Regions from separate parts of the Paenibacillus sp. NPDC055715 genome, predicted to be linked through region 1. Evidence: riboswitches for the same ligand, from Rfam matches in the RefSeq annotation. Region 1 holds a riboswitch; the other holds the start of a gene.
What was found. A riboswitch is a leader RNA that binds a small molecule or an ion and turns the genes downstream of it on or off. The one in region 1 is predicted to bind ZMP and ZTP.
Positions count from the first base shown of each region.

Region 1 (12,133 bases):
CATCCATTCCCCACTGCCATCTTCCCCCGAATCAGACCAATCTAGCAATCGGGGATAAACCGACGGTAGTGAAGGAAGTACATGCTCATAAACCCATCTCTCCCGGCCTTCTTGCCCATCATTGGTTAACGGCTTGAACACATAACTCTCAGAAGGTGACACGTAAAAACGTTCAACATGTCTATCATTTGTACCTGTATATAAAACTTCCCGACTCCATACCTGCGTATCATTCAAAGTACCGTCAACATTCACATATGGATGAAATAGACTCATAGCTTCCCAACTTTTTTGTATAGAGTGTAGTAGCACGATCATATCACAGTACTCGTTCTGAACGAAGCCCGGCTTGTCTTTTGAGCGTTCCTATCCTGTTTCAATTAATATTTAGTATTGCCAGACTCGCTCGTATTACCGGATTTAAAGCCTTTGAACCCGTATCACCACCTTCGTACAATGAATCCATTGACCCTCGCTTTTGACGTGATCTATACTATTGAATGACTTGTTTGATGAACGTATAATGTATTTAATGCTTTGAAGCGTTACAACTCAACATTACTGGTGAGAAAAGAGTGGTTATCGTGCAAAACAATAGTGAGATTCCATTAAGAGAACAAAATATTGTGCTCATCGGCTTTATGGGCGTAGGCAAAACAACGATCGGTTCCCATCTCGCGCGCAAGCTGTATCGGGACTTTGTGGATATTGATCAGGAGATTGAACAAGAGTACAATATGCCGACCACAGAAATTTTCAAAACATATGGAGAAAAAAGATTCCGTGAGATTGAAAAAGATCATATTCTCAAACTATGCAACAATACCCGCCTGAAAGTCATCTCGGTTGGCGGCGGTGCCTTTTTACAAGAAGAGGTTAAACAGGCCTGCCTGGCTTCATCTATTGTCTTCTTTTTAGATTTAAATTGGGAATCCTGGAAGGATCGACTCAAGATGCTCATTGATACCCGGCCCAATCTGCAAAACAAGAATTTGGAGGAAATTGAAGCTCTTTTCCGTTCCAGACAAGACACTTACGCGGTGAATCACTCCAAGATCGATACAGATCAGTTGGATGAAGAAGAAGTCGCAGACTATATTATTCAAACTCTAAATCTCGGTTGGGAACTGTATGAGCCTACCCGTGGATTGAATTAAGTTTCTAACAGGATCATCGGTAGACCACCTGCGTCTCCTGAACTCACAAACACTTAACAAAAGGAAGGCTCAATCATGCTTACTGCATGCGAGCCTTCCTTTTCTTGATGCTAGTTCATGGGTTGCCAGCATGAATACCATGTGTCTTTTATGAATGACTGTGCAGCACTGTTAATATTTCTCTCAGTTCAGTGACAGGTATCTGCCCTGGCGCAGAAGCTTTCTTAGCGGCACCAAAGGTTAAAGCCGAACCAAACAGCTCTCCGGTCAGACGGCTCACGACACCTTTTCCCGCCATCGACATCGTAATAATAGGCCGGTCTGCATATTCCTCTGCCATGGTACGCGTGGCATCCAGCAAGGTCAGCACATCGGCCGTACTTGTCGGCATGACCGCTATTTTAGGCAGATCGCCTCCCAACTCCTGCGCCTTACGCAACCGAGATACGATTTCCTCCTTCGACGGTGTCTTCTGAAAATCGTGGTTGGATATGATCACGGATACGTTATGCTTATGCGCAGCTTCCACCAGCGCCTTCACATCGGCCTCGTCATTAAAAAGCTCCACATCAATGATATCTACCTGTCCCGTTTCGGCTGCCGTGCGGTTCAACTCCACATAACTAGCCGTACTAATTTCCTTTTCCCCGCCTTCCCGGGCGCTGCGGAACGTAAAGACGAGCGGAATATTCGCCAAGATGGACCGGATTTCATTCAAGGTAGCCTTCACCTTCTCCAAATCCTCTACATGTTCGAAAAAATCGACCCTCCACTCCACGATATCCAGGTCGAGTGTACGCAAATGGACAGCTTCTTCCTTCAGTTGCTCCCACGTTTCTCCCACCATCGGAACACAGATTTTAGGCGCGCCTTCACCGATCAGAACATCTTTCACCTTAACGATTTTCGCCATATCAAACTCACTCCCAAATAGCAGTTTTAAGTCGAACATTTACAATATTTCATAGTATAACGTATTCTAAATAAGCTTGCTGATGATTAGGGCCGGTTTGTTGGCTTACTCCGGATCAAGCGCGATTTTAAGGGACAATTTGCGACTTGAATGTCAACTGAAGCACACCGCATGATTAACACCTTAAGACAAGAGGGAAATCTGTGAATAAAAACGGATACATCCTTCATTCTCCTGTGATCACAGCAGCTTACACTTTTTGGGGCATATAAAACCAAATAAGGCCGACCGGATGTTTGCAAAGTATGCAAAACCGGCAGCCCCGTTTCCCTGTGCCAGGGTATCGTTGAATCACTATCCAACTAATGTGCAGACGTATTTTTCAAATCCGCTTCAAAGCGAAGGCCAATCTGCTGTCTTGCATCCTCCATCACTTCGGCGACTGCGAGTGAACACTCCAGTGAATTAACGGAGCTATTGCGTTCTCCGCTTTTAATCAGATCAATAAACTCCTGAATTTCATAATACATCGGTTCACGCGTCTGTGCTTTCGTCAGATCCTCAATCGTGCCGTCCCGATAATGAATCTTCACCTCATACGGTTGGCTAATTTTATCAATCACCATCGTTCCATTTTCACCCTGAATTTCGGCTGGCAAATAGGAATCGGCAATTTTGGAATGCATGACGACAGCATCCATATCCTGGTATCGCATAGCAATGCTGCCTTCCCCATCTACACCAGAGGACAGGAGCACGCCAACCGCACGAACTTCCTCCGGTTTGCCGAACAATGCCACCATAGGATACAGGCAATAAACCCCAAGATCCATCAATGAGCCATTCGAAAAAGCCGGATTAAAGGCATTTAACACTTTTCCTTGCTTAAAAGCATCAAAGCGTGATGAATATTGACAATAACTTGCAAAATAACGCCGAACCCGGCCTATTTTATACATATGCTCTTTAACAATTTTAAAGTTTGGCATAAGCGTGGATTTAATGGCCTCCATCAGCAAAACATCATTGTTGCGCGCGGCTTCAATCATGCTCTGCACCTCCTTTGCATTGGAGGCAAACGGCTTCTCGCACAGCACATGCTTTCCGTGATTCATACACACAATCGCTTGCTCCGCATGCAAGGAGTTGGGACTGGCAATGTATACGGCATCCACCTGATCACTTGCAGCCATTTGCGCTAGGTCTGTAAATACCTCCGGATGGCTGTTATATTTGGCGGCAAAAGCTATGCCTTTATCCTCTGTTCGTGAGTACACCGCCGTCAGGGCAAATTCGTCCGTCTCTACCGCGGCTTGAATAAATCTCTCCGTTATCCAGTTGGTTCCAATAATACCAAAACGCATCACAGTATCCCATCCTTCCCCGTGAGTAATTTACATTTAATATATGTATCTATTCTCGCATTCTAGCCTAAGCTTGTCCACTATACGGTTATGCATACTTCGTCCTTAGAAATAATCTATTCGACAAAAAAAAACTGCGATCATCAGCCAAATTCATCTCTGATTGTACCACAGTCCTTGTATGTTTATTGGGTTTTATACCTACTTCTATTTTTTGGAGATAATCTTGCCTACCTCTACCAAAATGGCATCCATGGAAGCTGGGTCATGCACGTCATATTCATCAATGTTCATGCGAAGCACAGGACAGGCATCGAACTCGTTGATCCAATTGGAATACCTGCGATGCATTTGCTCCCAATAAGATCGCTCTGTCTGGATCTCCATTTCACGACCGCGCTCCTCGATCCGGCTCAGTATGGATGGCAAGCTGCCTTCCAGATAGACCAGTACATCCGGGTGTGGGAAAAATGGCGTCATCACCATCGCCTCAAACAGACCGGTGTACGTTTCATAATCCGTAGGGTTCATCGTCCCCTGATCGGCATGCATTTTCGCAAAGATTCCTGTGTCCTCATAAATCGAACGATCCTGCACAAAGCCTCCACCGGACAAGAAAATGTTTTTTTGCTCCTTGAAGCGCTCGGCCAGGAAATAAATTTGCAGATGAAAGCTCCATCTTTCGAAATCGTGATAAAACTTCTCCAGATATGGATTATGATCTACCTTCTCCAGTGAGGTTTTAAAGTCTAGGCGTTCAGCCAGAGCGCCCGTCAGCGTGGATTTACCAACACCTACCGTACCCGCTACCGTAATCAGGGCATTCGCGGGGATGTTGTAATTATTCATTGTATAAGCTCCTTTACATCGGAAACAATCTGTTCAAATTGGGCTCGGTTTTCTACAAAATCAATCTCATTCCCGTTAACGGTCAATATCTTGGGAAAAGGAGCTTGTTCGGCGAGAAATTGCATGCCTTTGTCATAATCCGTGATGAGCTGCTCCAGATATGCTGGGTCCATCTCCTGTTCAAAGGAGCGCGCCCGTTTGCGAATTCTGCCTAGCAGCGTATCCAAATCGGCTTTAATGTAGATAATCATATCCGGCTTAGGCATATCGTCTGTGAGCAGATGATAGATTTGGCGATATTTTTCAAGCTTCACACCCTTTAGGGTGCGCTCAGCAAAAATCAGATTTTTATACATATGATAGTCGGAAATAACAGGCTGTGCTTTCTCGATATATTGCAGGCCCGTATCCTCCAGTTGCTTGTACCGATTGCAGAGAAAGAACATTTCCAGTTGGAAGCTCCACTCATCTATATTTTGGTAAAATTTATCGAGAAACGGATTCTCCTCGACAATCTCTTTAATAATCGGCATATGCAGCTCCGTTGAAAGCATCGAAGCCAAAGTCGTTTTTCCTGCTCCGATCGGCCCTTCAACAGCTATAAACGGGGCTTGTTTCATGTGCTTCCGTTCCTCCTTGTACTTCAGTCCATCCCATGGACAGCTATCCTATTGTATCACAAGGAAGTAGGCTAAAGGCATATCAAATCTACGGATAAAACAACAAAACAGAGAGGCTATGTCTTCCTTCATAGCTACCCTGTTTCTCCTTGGACATTTCTGCTATCGCTTATTTAAACCAGCCTTTTTCATTAAAGCGCATAATCGCTTCAATCCGGTTGCTGACACCCAGCTTATCGAGAATAACTGAAATATAATTGCGCACCGTTCCTGTCGTTATATACAGTTCACCAGCAATCTCTTTTGTGTTCTTTCCGTCTGCAATGAGCGCCAAAACGGTCTTTTCACGCTCAGTTAGTGGGTTGACTTCGGCATAAGCATCATCGACCAGTTCCGGGGCATAGATACGCCGGCCTGCCATAATACTTCGAATCGAGGAAGCCAGTTCTTCACTGGGACTGTCCTTGAGCAGATAACCGTGCGTGCCTGCCTTGATGGCCCGTTCAAAATATCCGGGACGGGCAAACGTGGTTAGAATCAGCACCTTGCAATTCAAGCCTTTAAGTTCCTCAGCCGTATCCAATCCGCTCTTGATTGGCATTTCGATATCCATGATGCATATATCCGGCTGATGCAGCTTGACCAGTTCTAAAGCCTCTTCCCCGTTGCTTGCTTTTCCGACTACTTTCATGTCCTCTTCCAAGTCCAGCAGGGAGGCCAAAGCACCCAGCAGCATACGCTGGTCTTCCGCAATGACAATTCGAATCATGGCCCCACCTCCTCATTTGGCTTTTCAGTGATATTCGGCACTTTAATGATCAGGACCGTTCCCTGATCTGAACGCAGTTCCATACAGCCGTTCACAAATTCGAGTCTTTCCTTCATCCCTCGCAGACCATTCCCCCGAAAGGCTGCATGTTCTCCCGTAACGCCGACTCCATTGTCCTGAATCCGAAGGGTCAGCTCCTTACGAGACGGCTCAATGGCAATGAAGCAAGCTCTAGCACCACTGTGCTTAACCACATTGGTCACCGCCTCTTTCATGCACATACTAAGCACATTCTCGTTCATTAAAGACGTATGCTCCAGCTTTGGGTCGCCCTCCAAGGTGAATTCAATGTGAGCAGCCTTTAAAATCTGTCGAATACGCAGTAATTCATCCTCTAATCGCATACCTCGCATCTGAGTGACCAATTCCCGCACTTCTTTTAACGCACTTCTCGCCGTAAGACGGACATCGTTAATTTCAGCGCGAGCCCGCTCCGGGTACTGACCCATCAGCTTGCCAGCCAAATCACTTTTCAGCCCGATGAGTGACAGCTTCTGACCCAAGGTATCATGCAGGTCGCGCGCAATTCTTTGCCGCTCCTCCAGCTTAATCAATTCCGATATTTTCTTATTGGCATCCTCCAATTGCACTTGAAGCCGATCACTTTTATTTCGGTTAAAAGTGGTTATCGGAATCAAGATTACACCAAGCAGATTCAGCAGAATAAAAGGGATCTGCTTAATAAAAACAGGATTATCAGAAACAAAACCATAATTGATCAATCCAATGGTAATAATCATAAGAAGAATATACAGTGTCGTAAATGCGGCTTTACTTTTAATATTACCGATCAGAAAGGCGATAAATATGGAAAAATACATATAGCTGAACAGCAGCGTCATCGTAATCGATATGACGATCTGTACACTGGTCCAGAAGTATATCAGCCAGCCCCGCGAAACAAAAGCCAGCACATAACAAGCAAAAAAAACTAAAATAATGGCGGTGCCCAGAATAATATGACTTGTAGATGAAGAGCTAAAAAAATAAAAGGGCAGGATATAAAAGACAATCCACACATAAGGGCTAAGCCCCGTATTTCTTTGGAAAATCTGATACCATTTTTGCATCCTACCCACCCTTTATGATTCACTAATTCAGCTTACATCCCTTATCTTATCATATCGCGTTTCGTACAAAGTTATTTTCTTTCCGTGCTCACAACAGATGTGGGAACGGATTTCGTAGCGGCAACCCGTTTGGTGAGCAACGGCTTCACTTGTTTAAAGGTCAAAAAGGTTTTCGTACTTTCATCCCAAAGCCGGAACTTCAGAGATTGCAGACTGGTTCTTACCGTGATGGTCGTCGCTTTTTGAAGCTGCGGGGTTGCATCATGCGCCTTCTCCAAATTATAATTCGGCACTTTCGGACTCAAATGATGAACGTGATGGAAACCGATATTACCTGTAATCCATTGCAATACCTTAGGAAGCTTATAATAAGAACTGCCTTCTACGGCTGCGTTAATATAGCTCCAGTCTTCATCATGCTCAAAATACGAATCCTCAAACTGATGCTGTACATAGAACAACCATATTCCCAGCACACCTGATACAAAAAAAATAGGTGCCTGCACCAAAACAAAAGCCTGCCAACCGATAGTCCAGCACAACAGTGCATACAATAAAACTAGAGATATATTCGTTACATGCGTATTTATTCTTTCCTTGCGTTTTGCATTCTTTGTGTTAAAGCGATAGGAAATCAAAAAAGTGTAGATCGGACCGAGTCCGAACATACCCCATGGACTCCGGTATATACGATAAGCCAGTCGTGTCCATGCAGAAGCTTCTACATACTCTTCCACCGTAAGCACCCACATATCACCTGTGCCTCGTTTATCCAGATTACTGCTGGTTGCATGGTGGATCGCATGACTATTTTTCCATTGGTCATACGGGCAAAGTGTAATAACACCTGTAATCGTGCCTACAATGTCATTCAGCCTGCGACTTTTGAAGAACGATTGATGACCGCAATCATGAAAAATGATAAACGTTCGTATAACAAACCCGGAAGCAATAATAGTAATGGGAAGGGTCAGCCAATACGATACCGACAGACTAAGATAAGCGGCATACCATAGCAGGATCAGTGGACCCAGGGTGTTAATGAGTTGCAGAACGCTGGATCTCGTGTTTATTTTCTCGTAGGGAGCCATATTTTTTTTCAATTGGGCTAATGGGAGTTGTGTCATACTTAGTGTTGATCCTCCTTTAAAATGACGCCCATACCTTGATCTCGTCAGGCGTACATGTTGATCTAACCTTAGTATAAGGGGGTACCTGTGTTCGATGTAGTCATAAATGTCAGTTCAGGGATATGACATTTGTCATATAGGCAAATAACATTACCTCTTTGCCAAATGTTCACGGGTTTATTTTCGGTAGAATATTTGTTAAAATACAAAGTAAATAACGCTGTATGTGACTGGCGAAGTCAGTGGAATCAACCACGAGGGAGCATACAATGAAAGCGTGCCGTTCGCCTGGGAGAAGTATTTGCAGAGGATTCGTCTGTCGTGACGACCTTGTGCAAATACTTTTTTTCGTTTTACAAGACCATGACACCCTGTTGATTCCATTATGCGATAAATTTAGAGGAGGTTCGGACTATGGCTATCATTATGAAATCCAAAGAAGCAGCTGAGCAAGTGTATTCAACGATCCGTACCCAGGTAGAACAAATGAAACAGCAAGGGCATCGCCCTCATTTGGCAACACTGTTGGTAGAAGGCGATCCTGCCTCTGCCTACTACGCCCGGACCAAGCAAAAAATAGCGGAGAAGCTGGGCATCTCCTTTCATCTTCATATCTTTGACCGCCATGTTAAAGAAGCCGAGCTCCTTCACCTGATTGACAGCCTGAATGAAGCCTCTCATGTTCATGGCATTATGCTGGAATTGCCCCTTCCCCAGCATTTATCCGCATCCGTCATCAAACAGTCCATCGCCCCGTACAAGGACATTGATGGAATTACCCCGGGCAATAAACTGGCTACCGTTACAGGGGAAGCTGGACTGTATCCCGCTACACCTCAAGCCTGTATTGAACTGCTCAAACATTACGGCCATACATTGGCAGGCAAAAATGTTACTCTTGTTGGCATCGGACAGACCGTGGGACTCCCGCTCTTTCACATGCTGCAAAGAGAAAATGCGACCGTCACCGCCTGTCATGCGGGCACACGTGATATTGCAGAGCATTTGAGTCATGCAGATATTGCCTTCGTCGCAGTCGGATGCCCTGATGTGATTACACAGGATATGGTGCATCCCGGCCTGATTCTGGTGGATGCAGGAATTAACGAGACGCTGGAGGGAAAAATAGTGGGGGATGCCGCCTTAGACGTTGGAGAAAAGATACATGCGATTTCTCCCGTGCCCGGCGGTGTCGGCACATTAACGACTGCAATTTTGTACAAAAATCTGCTCAAAGCGATTGACCTGCAACAATACTCCAGAGAGGTGGTTTATTCATGAGTGAACTGTCGTGGAATGATTCCATCAGGCATTTTCTGAAAGAAGCTGGAAGCGCAGCGCCTACCCCCGGAGGAGGAAGTGTATCCGCACTGGCAGCGGCACTGGGCGCGGCTATGACCTCCATGACCGCCAACCTTTCCCAAGGAGAAAAATACGCGCATGTTCATGGACAAATCACTGAAGTGATTCATAGCATGGAAAATCTGTCTGCGCGCTGTGAGGAACTGATGACCGCAGACATTCAATCCTTTGAACAATACATGACCGCATTGCGCTTGCCCAAAGAAACAGACGAAGAAAAACGCTATCGAACCCATTCCCTACAGAACGCAGTGATCGCCGCCATTGAGGTGCCGATGCGTTTGCTGGAAGTATGCCGGGACGGATTGTCCCACGCCTACCGAATTGTGGAGGCGTCCAATAAAAATGTCATTTCTGATCTCGGCATAGGCGCAATCCTGTTTGAAGCTGCTGCTCAATCCGCCCTGCTTACCGTTGACATTAACCTTGCCTCACTAAAGGACTTAGATGTCAAACAATCCTATGAAACCAAAACAGCTACACTCATCCGTGAAATTGCACAAATCAAAGAACAAACCTTATTGATCGTGCGCAGCCGAATTACGGGCTGACCATTGGAGGAGCTCGTCCCAAGCCATATTCTGCTTCCATGCTCACAGCTCGGCATAGGGGATTATGAATTTCTTTACAGTACGCCGGTTCCTGTACAAAAACCGATTCTCGTCCGCCTCAACGGTACGCCTGTCTCCCTAAGTAACGGGGTTATTGCCCGGAAAGGGGCAGGCGTTTATTCCCCTCCGTTCTGTTTTTGACAAGCTGGGGGCCGAGGTCACTTATGATTTTAACAGCAAAATTGCGGAATTGAGCGAATGGCCAGAGTGATTCCAAGCGATCTCGAAACGCCTACACGATGCTTGGTTTTATAGTCTTCTCCCCAAATCCTTCATTAAGTTAATAATCGGAGTCAGAGTTCTTCCAAATCGGACTTCGATTTTATTCTCGAAACAGGTCGTTTATCCCCCAACTCGTTTGGCATTGAACCCTGGAGATTCGTTGTCGTCCAAAGTAACGCCATGCGTGAGAAGCTGCTCCCATAATCTTGGGGGGCCAAAAAACAACTGGAAGGTTTTAACAAAATCAAAATCGAACAAACTCTTTCCGAAGAAGGATCATGGATGCCGAGCATTTCGGCATTTCCTGCATGGTGGCTTTTGGATATCGTCTGAATGAGCCACGCGGAAAGACTCGGCGACCTGCGGATCAAGTTATTGAATGGGTGTAACTAAAGGACGAGTAGACCAAAAAGAACCGAAAGCGATATGCTCTCGGTTCTTCAGTTCTTGTTCTTACTGATAGTTCACTTTTTCTGAGAAATAAATCTCCTTCAAACGATCTTTTACGCGCTGAATTTCATCTGCTGTTAACGGAGCCGTAGGATTTAGCTTGAAGTTCCTTCCGGTGACATAGCTTACATCCACTTTCGATTTCACCTTGCCGTACGGCATCTTGGGAACCGGACTGCGGGTATAGTCCGTAAAATCAATAATGGACCATGCCGCATCTCCATCCTCCCTGGATAAAATGATCCGCTGTGAGGCGTTTTCTGTCCACAAGTAACGCAGATTGGCCGGCGAATTATTGGAGCCCGTAGCAATGCCGGAGCCCCTAAACATGAGTGAAAATTTCGAATGATCATTATTCGATCCAGCTGACGATTCATAAATCTGCTTCAGCCCGTCCACTCCCACAATTTCGACCTCACGGTCAGCAGGGAAGTGATTCACAAAGTTATCCCATATTTGAGACAGGTGTGGTTTTGTGGCAAACGAGTGGATGTCCAGAATAATGGACATGTAGTTTACCGTATTTAAGCGTTGATAAGGATTATCCAGATATTGCTGTGCTATATACAGTTGTGGTGCCGCATCCGTTTTTTCATTCATATTTGGGTCACCTGGTGCGAGCGTCCAGCGTGAGGAACCTTCTGTATAGCGTGATCCAATGGGATCAATCGTAACCGAGTTCATAAACACGGTACCGCTATTATCGGTAAGCCCCTGTGCGGGAACAATCGGATTATCCTTATTGGACCAGTAAGGCATCAAAGGTGAACCCTCACCATATATGTCGTTAACATTATACTGTGTAGCCGACCACCCCATGGCTGAAGTGATCTTATAATGATCTTTAAGCCATTGGGCCTGCTCAGGATTAACCGTATAGGTGGACAATGATTTAGGCAGATACTTCCGATACTGGTCTGTATCCATGCTTTCAAACACCGAAGGTGATCCCAACGTACCGCCTTGGTGCAGCTCATTGAGTGCAGTATAACGATACATATACAACCACTCGGCCTCCCGATCTTCCCAACTATGAAGATTAAACTTGTTATTCGCATCCCCGTCCATAATCCCGACTTCATCGCCATACTGATCCACGTATTCAAAAACCTGTTTAAGCTGCGGGCGATTCTCAATGTAAAAAACAAATTCATTTTGCATAGCCCAGGTCACTTTTAAGTTGGGGCCAAAGTGATTCATCAGCAATTGACGAGCTTGCTTAATTTCGTCTACCGTGGTCGTTTCGCCCACTTCCTTACTTCCCTGCAGTACTATGGAGACAGCAAAATATTGCTTTTTGCGTTTTCCGGGTACTACAGTTAACTCGGCATCGGATATGAAGTGAATTCCCTGAGATGGTGATTCAACCTCGATCTTGAATGGAATGACAGAGTCCACTGCCGGAATCAGATGCAGATTGGCAATATGTCCATCCTCGTCAAATATTCCCGTGGAATCCTCTATCCGAAGCTTCAAGTCTGACGGCAACAAACCGGGCGGTATGACCTCTCCCTTGGCATTATGAAATACGTAGGGCATACTCCAGGCTGCAGGGT
Region 1 is NZ_JBSHGA010000003.1:90,369-102,501, reverse strand. Features, by position in the region: gene ACWGOO_RS07455 (aminoglycoside phosphotransferase family protein) at 1-318, opposite strand, end outside; gene ACWGOO_RS07450 (shikimate kinase) at 585-1,157, shown strand; gene aroD (type I 3-dehydroquinate dehydratase) at 1,306-2,070, opposite strand; gene ACWGOO_RS07440 (Gfo/Idh/MocA family protein) at 2,433-3,434, opposite strand; gene ACWGOO_RS07435 (deoxynucleoside kinase) at 3,642-4,283, opposite strand; gene ACWGOO_RS07430 (deoxynucleoside kinase) at 4,280-4,903, opposite strand; gene ACWGOO_RS07425 (response regulator) at 5,073-5,672, opposite strand; gene ACWGOO_RS07420 (sensor histidine kinase) at 5,669-6,802, opposite strand; gene ACWGOO_RS07415 (fatty acid desaturase) at 6,874-7,929, opposite strand; ZMP/ZTP riboswitch at 8,149-8,233, shown strand; gene ACWGOO_RS07410 (bifunctional 5,10-methylenetetrahydrofolate dehydrogenase/5,10-methenyltetrahydrofolate cyclohydrolase) at 8,347-9,213, shown strand; gene ACWGOO_RS07405 (cyclodeaminase/cyclohydrolase family protein) at 9,210-9,845, shown strand; partial or broken gene ACWGOO_RS07400 (nitroreductase family protein) at 10,209-10,516, shown strand; gene ACWGOO_RS07395 (S-layer homology domain-containing protein) at 10,581-12,133, opposite strand, start outside.

Region 2 (12,133 bases), on a different contig from region 1:
AGATATGCCGTCTTTTTGACCGGACGTGATTCCAGCATCGGGTGCTTAACGTTGTTTGACCCCGCAGCAATACTGGTCACAACTTCCCTAAGCTTTTCCGAATAAGGACGAGCCGCTTCAGCCTTCTCCTGAGCTTTTCTCAGTTTGGATGCAGCTACCATCTCCATCGCTTTCGTAATCTGCTTCGTACTCTGCACACTTTTGATCTGACGTTTAATCTCGCGCATACCTTTTGCCATGATTTCACCACCTTCAAGCTTCGGCAAAGCCAAAGCTACTTCGTAAGCATTCAAGTCCAGCCGGACTTATCATAAAGGGCCTGTTCTTGAGGATAAAACATGCCAAGGAAGCCACAGCCCGGAGGGCACGCTTCCTTAGGACACTTCTCGTCATAAACTGGCAAATTCCAATGGTTTAAACCGACGTGGCAAATGATTTTTTGAATTTCTCGATAGCTGCTTTGAGAGCTGCATCGTTATCAGGTACCAAGTCTTTTGTATCACGAATAGATTGAAGAATGTCTTGATGATCAGACTCTATATAAGAAAGGAAGTCTTTCTCAAAACGTTTCACGTCTGCTACAGGAATATCATCTAGGAAGCCTTTTACCGCAGTGTACAAGCTCACAACCTGTTGCTCTACAGCCAGAGGCTGGTTAACACCCTGCTTCAAAATCTCCATCATACGCGCGCCGCGATCCAAACGAGCTTTGGTGGACTTATCCAAATCAGAACCGAATTGGGAGAACGCTTGAAGCTCACGATATTGGGCGAGATCTAGACGCAGGGAACCTGCAACCTTTTTCATCGCTTTGATCTGAGCCGAACCACCTACACGGGATACGGAAATACCCACGTTAATCGCTGGACGTTGTCCTGCATAGAACAAGTCAGCTTCGAGGAAGATTTGTCCGTCTGTAATGGAAATAACGTTCGTTGGAATATAGGCAGATACGTCGGAAGCCTGTGTTTCGATAAATGGCAACGCAGTTAGCGATCCGCCGCCTAACTCGTCATTCAGCTTCGCTGCACGTTCCAGCAAGCGGGAATGCAGATAGAAAACGTCACCTGGGTATGCCTCACGGCCCGGTGGACGACGCAGCAACAGGGAAAGTTCCCGGTAAGCTGACGCTTGTTTGGTCAAGTCATCGTATACAACCAATACGTGCTCGCCTTTATACATAAAGTACTCGCCCATAGCGCAGCCAGAGTAAGGTGCGATATAGAGCAATGGTGATGGCTCGGAAGCTGCCGCTGTAACGACAATCGTATATTCCAAAGCACCATGACGACGCAAGGTTTCAACGACTTGAGCTACCGTAGATTGCTTTTGGCCGATGGCAACATAGATACATTTCATGCCGCTGCCTTTTTGATTCAAAATTGCGTCAATCGCAATAGAGGTTTTACCTGTTTGACGGTCACCGATGATCAGCTCACGTTGACCGCGGCCAATCGGAACCATCGCATCAATAGCTTTAATTCCCGTCTGCATTGGCTCATGTACCGATTTACGGGCCATAACGCCTGGAGCCTGGCTTTCTACCGGACGGAATTCCGTTGTAGCAATCGGACCTTTACCGTCAACTGGTTGTCCCAGCGGATTAACGACACGTCCGATCAATGCTTCCCCTACAGGAACCTGCATGATCTGACCTGTACGTTTCACTTGACCGCCTTCGCGGATATCGGAGAATTGGCCGAGAATAACAACACCGACATTGCTTTCTTCCACGTTGAGCGCCAAGCCCAAAACGCCGTTTTCGAATTCAACCAATTCACCGGACATGACTTTTTCCAGTCCGTAGACGCGGGCAATACCATCGCCGACTTCAACAACAGTGCCGACTTCAACGACCTCGATATCATTTTTATATTGTTCAATCTGACTTTTAATCAATGAACTGATTTCTTCAGGTTTGATACTCAAGTGTGTTCACCCCTATCTTCTATACTCGTCTGTTAAAGGATTTCTCAAGACGATCCAACTTGCCGGCCAGACTACCGTCGTACAGCGTATCGCCGATAACCACTTTCAATCCGCCCAGCAGACTCGGGTCTACTATGTTCTCCACACGGATTGTTTTATGTTCACGGGCTCCGAATTGCTCGGCTACCGCTATTTTCTCTTGCTCACTGAGCGCATAAGTGGAATACACCTTCGCATGGGCAAGTCCTAGCTTATACTCCTGAATATCGAGGTATCCAGCGAGGAGAGATTCGAACAAATCCGCTCTGCTGCGCAGGATCAACAGCTTAATTGTGTTGATCAGCGTGGCAGACAGCTTACCCTCAAAACTGTTAGCCAGAACCTGAAGCTTGACTGCTTCCGTAATGTTAGGAGAATCGATGAACTTACGGATTTCAGCATTCCCGGAGACAGCTTCTACAAAGGCACGCAGCTCTTGCTCGGTCTCCATAATGGTTTGCTCTTGCTCTGCCACTTCAAACAAGGCTTTCGCATACCGTTTGGCAACTACCGTATCCCGGCTCATGCTTTGCCTCCTACCTCTTTAAGGTACTGGTCGACAAGCTCTCCCTGGACTTGGTCTTCCTTGATTTCTTTTTGAATCAGCTTGGAAGCGATTTGTACCGAAGCCCGGCCCACTTCGCTGCGAAGCTCGGCAACTGCCTTATTACGCTCGCTGGTGATCTCACGAACAGCTTCGTCCTTCAGGCGAACAGCTTCGTCTTTAGCCTGAAAGATAATTTGCTCCGCTTGCTTGCTACCTGTTTGTTTCGACTGCTCAATAATATCGTAGGCTTCTTTGCGTGCCTGTTGGAGAGCCTGCTTTTGTTCCTCAACATAGGCAGCAGCCTGTTCGCGCGTCTGTGCCGCTTCATTCATTTGCTTCAAAACAAGCTCACGCCGCTTCTCCATGACAGAAAAGAGGGGACCGAAAGCATAACGGCTCAGCAGCCAGTACAAGATCAAAAATGAAATCACAGTAAAAACGATGTTTGTCCATTCAAAATGCAATTGAAGTCACTCCTTTCCGGTGAACGTCAGTCCTAGACCTTTCATGTTCAAACCAACAAAGAAGGCGTGGATGGCTGTGGCCTTCCCCGCCAAACCTTGTTTCCATTCAATTAAGCTGCTGCGTAGAAAATGAATGCCAGAACGACCCCGATGATCGGCAGGGCTTCGACCAGACCTACACCGATAAACATTACTGTTTGCAGCGTGGATTTTGCTTCCGGCTGACGAGCGATACCTTCAACTGTTTTACTTACGATCAGACCGTTACCAATACCAGCGCCCAGCGCGCCCAGACCTACTGCGATTGCAGCTGCGACATATGCCAAAACTCCCATTTTAAAAATCCTCCTTAGAGATGTGTATTTGTGTTGTACATGTATTTGCAGTTAAGAGCGAAGCGTACTCCTGAACTTAACTAAAAACCAGAAAACTGAACTTGCCTAATGCTCTTCTTCATGCGTATCGATTGCTTGTGAAATGTACACAAACGTCAGAATGGTAAAGACGAATGCCTGAATGCTGCCGATAAAAATACTGAATCCTTGCCAGACAACCAGCCCCAATACGGAAGCAATCCATCCTCCAACGCCAATCGTCGTCATTTTCAGCAGGACACTAATCAAAACCTCGCCGGCAAAAATATTACCAAATAGACGCATACCATGCGTTAGCAGTTTTGAGAACTGCTCAATCAGGTTAATCGGCAGAAAGAAAGGAAATGGCTGAATGTAATGCTTAAAGTATGCCTTAGTATTACGGAAAATCCCCAGAAAATGAACCAATAGGAAGATCATACCCGCCAATCCCATAGATACACCCGCATCTGCGGTAGGTGATTTCCACCAGTTGACACCCACATAAGCAGGTTCACCCGGATGAGACGCTTGTGCTTGTTCTAATGCTTCCTTGACTGGAACGATTTCATGTCCAAATACTTGTGCGCTTTGCACATTATCGAACTTAGTCACGATTCCGAACGGCAACCCAAGCATATTCCCAATGAAGATGAACATGATCAGCGTTATCCCCAATGTGAGGAATGGCTTCCCTTTCTTCAAATCCATTGTGCTGGATAACAGTCCTTGAACGAATTCAACAACCCATTCCATAAAGTTTTGCAGCTTGCCGGGATTATCCACGGACAAATTACGCGTCGCGGCAAAGGCAAGTCCAAACACAATCGTACAGGTTACAACTAACATAATAATGATGGACAAGTCAATATTGAACCCGCCCAATTGAATAACCGGTGATTCATGCAACATGTTTTCTCACCCCTTTCTCAGTTGAGCCATCATTTTTCCTGAAGCGCGAATATGATGCCAATAAATAAAAGAAGAAATTGTCCAGTCACCAAGCTTGCCGCTACAGCGATCTCATGGAAATAGGCCGGAAATTTCAATGCCAGCCCCATTGCCAGAATAGAGGTCGCTAAGCGAACACCCAAGCCGATGCCCACCGCTCTCTTCTTGCCTTCATCGGCGGCCGCACTCGCAACCTGCCGAATTTTGTAGGACATATACAGCACATTAAGACAGCTTACTCCCGTTCCCAGAACAAGTCCATGAGCAATATCACGATGTTGGGGCATGAAAACAGAGACCAGGAAACACAGAGCCATAATAAAAAGCGCTACGATCCATAGCATTCTTTGCATTCGGGTCATCTCACTCATGGTTATTCCTCAAAACCTTTCCGATCACAAGGGCAATACTCAATGCGCCTACAACCAAGCCTGCGAGAACGCTTACGCCAATCCAAATTCCGGAGCCACCCAGTTTGGCGTCAAACCACTTTCCGGCGTGAAAACCACCCAGTGTGCATATCGCCAAATCAATGCCGATAGCACTCACCAGTCCAATTGCCTTGAAGGCATTTCCGGTGTTATTTCGGTTGTTGTTTTGCTTGGAAGGTTTGGCCACTTTTCCATGTCACCCCTGCAATTCCAGTCCATTTTACTTAAATATAAGATGCTTTGTCAATTGAGATTTTTAGCGCCTTAAAGTATAAAATCAGTCGACAAAGCATCTTAAAATTGCTGTATTCCTTGGTAACCGTACAGTTTAACTGTATGCTTACCTTATAAAGAATAATTATATCGTACGAACACCCTCTGTGAACATTGTGTGAAATTCTTCAGGACGTTCGGTTTGAACACCATAATGGTGCAAAATCGCATTTACAATTCTTACCGATGCTTGTCCATCGCCATAAGGGTTTGCTGCCTGACTCATAGACTCATATAAAGCAGAATCCGTCAAAAGAGCCTTGGTTCGATTGAAGACATTCTCTTCATTTGTACCCACCAGTTCCAGTGTGCCAGCTTCAATTCCTTCCGGTCTTTCAGTCGTATCGCGCAGTACCAATACAGGCACGCCGAATGAAGGTGCTTCCTCCTGAAGACCACCGGAATCGGTAAGAATGAGATGAGTGTGCGGATAAAAATTGTGTAAATCCACCACATCCAGCGGATCGATCAGCTTAATACGCGGATGGTTGCCTAAAATCTCAAATGCAGGCTCCTTCACAGCCGGACTCGGATGAACCGGATACACGATAGCGATATCCTCAAACTCGTCCGCAATCCGTTTGACCGCACTAAAAATTTGGCGATGTGGTTCCCCCTGGGACTCCCGACGGTGTGCCGTCATCAGAATCAGGCGCTTGCCTTTAGCCCATTCCAGCACCGGATGCTCGTAATCCTGGCGAACCGTATACTGGAATACGTCAGTCACTGTATTGCCTGTTACATATATTCGCGATTCAGGTTTATTTTCCTTCCGCAAATTTCCAGCCGATAAAGATGTAGGAGAAAAATGAAGATCAGACAGCACTCCTGTCAACTGACGGTTCATTTCCTCAGGGTACGGAGAAAGCTTGTTCCACGTCCGCAAGCCTGCTTCCACATGCCCTACTTCGATCTGTTGCATAAAGGCCGCATAGCTGGCCAGAAAAGTCGTCAGCGTATCTCCGTGAACGAGCACGATATCAGGCTTTGCCTCACGTAACACGGGTTCCAGACCTTGAAGTACACGAATGGAAATTTCATTAAGCGTCTGACGATCCTTCATCACATCCAGATCATAGTCAGGGTGAATATTAAATACTTCTAGAACCTGATCGAGCATTTGGCGATGCTGAGCCGTTACGCATACTACAGACTCAATGTGCTCGGGGTGACGTTGAAGCTCCAAAATAAGAGGAGCCATCTTAATCGCTTCCGGACGCACGCCAAAAATAGTCATCACTTTGATTTTGGACATTTTCTGTTGAACCCCTTTTCAAAATAAACGTCCGGCTCCAAAATCGTTCTCCTATGAAAAACAACTTGTCCGTAACGCCCATATATTATGCCAAATGACCAGAGGCCGTTTACTTGGTTCCGTACAGACGGTCTCCTGCGTCACCAAGACCCGGAATAATGTAGCCGTGATCATCCAGACGCTCGTCCAGTGCAGCAACATAAATATCTACATCAGGATGGACATCCTGAACGGCCTTGACTCCCTCAGGAGCGGCAATCAAATTCATCATTTTAATTTGGGTGCAGCCTCTCTTTTTTAACACATCAATAGCCGCGATCGCCGAGCCGCCTGTTGCAAGCATCGGATCAATCACGATTAATTCACGCTCAGTCACGTCTGTAGGCAGCTTCGTATAGTATTCCACAGGCTGCAATGTCTCGGGATCACGGAACAGTCCCACATGTCCTACCTTTGCTGCTGGCAACAGCTTTACGACGCCATCCAGCATACCTAAGCCTGCACGTAAAATCGGAATGAGGCCCAACATACGTCCGGAAATCACTTTACCTTCTGTCTCAGCAACCGGTGTTTGCACCGTAATGCTTTCCAGCGGGATGTCTCGCGTAATTTCAAAAGCCATCAAAGTTGCTACTTCATCCACCAGTTCGCGGAAATCCTTGGTGTTGGTCCGCACGTCGCGGATAAATGTAAGTTTGTGTTGAATCAAAGGGTGATCACAAATCACCAGTTTTGCCATGATATATTCCCTCCGCTATTATCGTCACGTTCTTTCGCACCAGAATATCGAACATCCTTTATAGAAAGGATCTATGTAGCCTATTTGTACAAACCAAATAAGCATAGATGCAATGCGTGCCTGTAAATCCTGTTTATTATAACATTCCCTTGATTGATTTAACACCTGACACCGCAACCTTTTGTCAAGAAAAGATAGGACAGATAAAATGCGTACTTCGCCCACTTCAGGAGTGACTTTTGTCATACAAAAAGTTCATAAAAAAGGCTCTGACGGCACTTGACCTTCAAAGCCTTGAACTTTGGACTTTCCTGCCCAAGCTACAGGCTTTGTGTCCTGATACAGCATCAAACTTTTATCTATACTTCAAATTGCCCCACGCTCCCTGAAATTGCTGAAGCATTTCGTCCTTCGTAATGACTCCCGTTATATAGGCTTGCATGCTACTGCTCAGATCCTGATTCAGTCTCTTTGGGAAACGTTGAAAGTTCCTCCTCCATATCTCGCCTTCACTCACATGCCGGGATATCTCAGCACCCAGATCACCTGTCATCTCGTCACTGGACGTGATACTTTTGAAAGCGGGTACGAATTTGAACTCCTTGGTGATGCAGTGCTTGCCCACGGAATTGACGAACAGAAAGTAGCACGGAACCTGAAAGGTCAACTCGATCACGATGAGCAACCCCGCAGGAACGGAATGACCCTATGAAGGGAAGCGCAACAAATCCTTACTGCAATCGGTTATTACCTAAAAATGTAAGTTTTTAGTCGCTAGAAATCAAAATAAGACTGTTTCCCCTCCAGCTTACGGAAGAAAAACAGCCTTATCAAACAAGTAGATGAATTAGTATTGAATACCTGGGTAGATCGGGAATTTGTCTGTCAGTTCGCCAACAGCTTGGCTGGCTTTAGACAATACCGTATCGTCCTTCGGATTTTTGAGAGTTTCAGCAATGATTTTACCGATTTTGACCATAGCCTCTTCATCCATACCACGGGATGTTGCAGCAGGTGTACCAATGCGAATTCCGCTGGTAACGAATGGACTGGTCGGGTCGAAAGGAATCGAGTTTTTGTTGACCGTGATGCCCACGGAATCCAGCACATGCTCCGCTTCTTTCCCAGTGATATTCAAGTTACGCGTGTCCAGCAGCATCAAGTGATTATCCGTACCGCCGGATACAATGTTAATGCCTTCAGCCAGCAATGACTCAGCCAGCACCCGGGCGTTGCGAACTACGTTTTGCGCATAAGTTTTAAAGGAAGGCTGGAGCGCTTCACCCAAGGCAACGGCTTTGGATGCGATCACATGCATCAACGGTCCCCCTTGAATACCTGGGAAAATCGCTTTATCAATCGCTTGCGCCCACGCTTTGCGAGTCAAAATCAAACCTCCACGCGGACCACGCAACGTTTTATGTGTCGTTGTTGTTACAAATTGAGCATGCGGAACCGGGCTTGGATGAACACCCGCTGCCACAAGACCCGCGATATGTGCCATATCGACCATGAACAGAGCGCCCACATCGTTGGCAATGGAGGCAAAGGCTTCAAAATCAATGGTACGCGGATACGCGCTCGCTCCGGCTACAATCAGACGAGGGCGATGCTTGAAGGCTGCCTTGCGCACTTCATCATAGTCGATGCGGAAGTTGTCTTCACGTACGCCGTAAGCGGCAAAGTTATACAACAAGCCGGAGGCGTTAACTGGACTTCCGTGTGTAAGATGACCGCCGTGCGCCAGGTTCATACCCAGTACGGTATCTCCAGGTTTAAGAGCTGCCAGATATACCGCCATGTTCGCTTGCGCTCCAGAGTGAGCCTGTACGTTAGCATGCTCTGCACCGAACAGTTCTTTGGCACGGTCGCGTGCAATGTCCTCGACGATATCTACATGCTCACAGCCACCGTAGTAGCGTTTGCTCGGATAACCTTCAGCATATTTATTTGTCAGTACAGAGCCCATTGCTTCCATTACTGCTTCGCTGACGATATTTTCGGATGCGATCAGCTCGATATTGTGGCGTTGTCGTTTCAGTTCAAGTCCCATTGCTTCCAGCACTGCCGGGTCACTTTTACGCAGATGTTCCATCATGATTGATTACTCCCTCTCCATGGTCAATTGTCAGGTATACAGGCAAACGCCTGCTCCTCTGTTGGGTACCTCATCATCAATGCAAAAAAAAGATCAGTACAAACATGCAGTCCCAGCCAAAATACAAATGCTAGTCGCAGCTTCCGCCGCCTTCTTGCTCCAGACTATACACCGCTCGTTGTCCGCCAATGAGCGGAGGACGAGTGAACGCCGCCGTAACACGCGCTTCGCCAATCCAGCGAAGGCCTGGACGAAACGGAACGGCAATCGGCCGCAAATGCATACCGATCAGCGTCTCGCCAATGTCTACTCCCGCATGCGCCTGTACATTCGCCGCCAGACAGGCATCTTCCAGCGAACGATAGGCGGCGGTAGCCATAGATCCGCCTGCCGTACGAACGGGAACGGCGGCAACCTCCGTCAGTCCCAGCCGCTCCAGTACGGCTCGTTCAAGCACTAGCGCACGGTTCAAATGCTCGCAGCATTGAAACGCTACATCAAAGCCGTACGCCCTGCGAACAGACTCCACTCCAGCCAGCAATTGCTGCGCCACATCGAGCGCTCCCGCCGTGCCAATCCGGCTTCCCGCCACCTCACTGGTGCTTACGCCGATAACTAACAGGCGACCAGCCTTGAGACTGGCTGCTTCTGCTATTTCCTTCATGACAGAAGCGGTCTGTGCTTTAAGCGTAACCTCATGATCCAATTGTCCTACCATTGGAACCTCCTTTGGTTGAACAGCCCCACAGAGACTGGACACGGGCTTATGCCCCACGTTCAACACACTCTCTCCTGATATCACAATCTTGACTATATTATAGCCGATAAATCGGATTTCGAGCAGGAAAAATGGAAGAACCGCTTAAAGGACCCTTCTCGGTTTGGATACTCGAAGTAACAGCATACGGAAGTAATAATGGCCATTCGTCCGAACGGAAGGCCACTGGAGGCCGGACCTAGCTCATATACGAAAAAAGAGCAGTCCACAACCTATGTGGATTTGCTCTTTTGCCCAGGCGACCGGCCGTATATCCGGTGCTCCATCGTGGTTACTCCCACTTTTGTCGCCAGTTACACCGGATTCTTGTTTTTCCACCTTATCTTAACGGATTAACCGCCGAAAATCAACAGATCGCGTACAAAATAGATGAGTGATACAAACTTTATTCGGACAAAGCCTTTAGCTTGTCCACCAGCTTGTGCAGCGCCGTTAGGATTTCCGCAGCCGTGACATCATAATCTTCACGCGAACCGCCGAACGGATCGGAAATATCAAAGCCTGAAATACGTTGACGCAGTTCAATCATCCGCTCACGCTCCTGTGCCGATAGCTCCTGACCCAGCGAACCCATCAGTTGTTGCAAGGCGTACAGGCCATCCAGCTCCTGCACATCATTCAGCACCGAATCCCGGTCCTCCACATATTCCTTGAGCGTAAACACTTTGCCCACCGTTTGGGGAAAGCGCTGAATTAAGTGCTGCTTATGCCCTTGGGTCAAGGTTAAAATCAGATGTGCCCACTCGGCAAGCCCACCGTTCAAAGGAGTTGAGGTGATTTGATCCAAGATATTGTGGTCACGTAGCACCGCCTCTGCATGTCGGGAAATGGGTGTGCCTTCCATCGCGGCTACTCCCGCTGAACGCACTTCCAACCCTAGCCCGTGCTCAGTAGCCAGCTTGCACAGCATCCCTTCAGCCATCGGACTGCGACAGGTGTTCCCTGTGCATACGAATAAGATATGTTTCAACGTCTTCACCCCCGTATGTTGAAAAAATATATAAACATGAGGATTACCAAAATCCTGTATTTATTTTACACTGTCCGCCCCAAAATCAAAACATAAACATAAAGCCGAACGCCAGTAAAATGGCACCGCCCACCGCTTCTCCATAGTCTCCCAGATTGCGGCTGACCTTGCGGCCTAACAGCAGTCCCAGCATCGCCATCGCCCCCCCGCAAAAGCCAAACGCCAGAACGGTCAGTACTAAATCACTCTGGAACATGCCAAGTGACACCCCAACAGAAAAGGAGTCGACGCTCACTCCAAGCGCAAATAACAAAAGGCCCAAGGACGAACGATGGTCCAGCACCTGTACTCCGTCCCCCTTGAAGGAATTATAAACCATATGCCCGCCCAAAAGGATGAGTAATCCCCCTGCAAAGTAGGTCGTTACATGACCCAGTAAAGAACTCATATAATGGCCTGTGAACATACCTAGCAATGGCATCAAAATGTGAAAAAAGCCAATGATCGTGCTGATCCGCAGCACGTCCCGCAAGCGTATCCCTTTCATACCGATCCCTACGCCCAACGATAACGCGTCCATCCCCAGCGCTACAGCCATGACCAAAATTGTTACAATCTGCCCGGCATGGGCAGAGGCTGCCAGCATACTCCATCCCCCCAGTATCCGTCCGCTTCTTGTACACGTTATGCGGACAAGAGGCAAAACAGTACAAGCATACGGTGAACGTGGCTGCACCGGGATAAGGTGATAGGATAATGATGCTGAAAGGCTAATCAATTTAAAGCCTCTACATCTATGGACAAATGTCCAGATCGTCCTAGAGACGGACGATCCGATGGCCTGCTGCTTTGAGCAGGCGATTCATGACAGCGTCTCCCAGCCCTTTCGGCGGACAAGCTTCCGCCAAGATGTAGGTGACGCCTTCCTCGTCACAGCGGCGCAGCACGCCGTACAGGCACTGCGCCGCCTCATGGAGCGCATCCAGCTTGCCCAGCGCGTAAACGCGCTCTCCGGCATAGCCAGCGGCATGCTCCTCGAACGCGAGCACCGCCGTGCGCTCCCCGCGCGCGGACGCCTCCGCCAGCGCGGCGCGAATCCAGCCCGTCACCTCAGCGGGTGACGGGCCTTGCACTACGCTCAAGCGGCCTCGCGGCGCGTAGTGCGTGTACTTCATGCCCGGCGAACGCGGTGCCGGGCTGTCGTCGTCCTCGCCGGGCGAAGCGGCGGCGAGCGCCGGGTCCAGCTCGACGGCGCGAGCGACCGCAGCGAGCTGCTCGGCCGTCACTCCGCCGGGGCGCAGGATGG
Region 2 is NZ_JBSHGA010000006.1:170,548-182,680, forward strand. Features, by position in the region: gene atpG (ATP synthase F1 subunit gamma) at 1-239, opposite strand, end outside; gene atpA (F0F1 ATP synthase subunit alpha) at 415-1,929, opposite strand; gene ACWGOO_RS12335 (F0F1 ATP synthase subunit delta) at 1,949-2,494, opposite strand; gene atpF (F0F1 ATP synthase subunit B) at 2,491-2,979, opposite strand; gene atpE (F0F1 ATP synthase subunit C) at 3,090-3,314, opposite strand; gene atpB (F0F1 ATP synthase subunit A) at 3,420-4,244, opposite strand; gene ACWGOO_RS12355 (ATP synthase subunit I) at 4,274-4,654, opposite strand; gene ACWGOO_RS12360 (AtpZ/AtpI family protein) at 4,647-4,901, opposite strand; gene wecB (non-hydrolyzing UDP-N-acetylglucosamine 2-epimerase) at 5,073-6,242, opposite strand; gene upp (uracil phosphoribosyltransferase) at 6,352-6,981, opposite strand; gene ACWGOO_RS12375 (hypothetical protein) at 7,337-7,657, opposite strand; gene ACWGOO_RS12380 (serine hydroxymethyltransferase) at 7,829-9,079, opposite strand; gene ACWGOO_RS12385 (TIGR01440 family protein) at 9,210-9,797, opposite strand; ZMP/ZTP riboswitch at 10,083-10,164, opposite strand; gene ACWGOO_RS12390 (low molecular weight protein arginine phosphatase) at 10,243-10,827, opposite strand; gene ACWGOO_RS12395 (manganese efflux pump MntP) at 10,913-11,473, opposite strand; gene ACWGOO_RS12400 (L-threonylcarbamoyladenylate synthase) at 11,646-12,133, opposite strand, start outside.
Region 2: another riboswitch for ZMP and ZTP. It lies ahead of ACWGOO_RS12385 (TIGR01440 family protein); the one in region 1 lies ahead of ACWGOO_RS07410 (bifunctional 5,10-methylenetetrahydrofolate dehydrogenase/5,10-methenyltetrahydrofolate cyclohydrolase).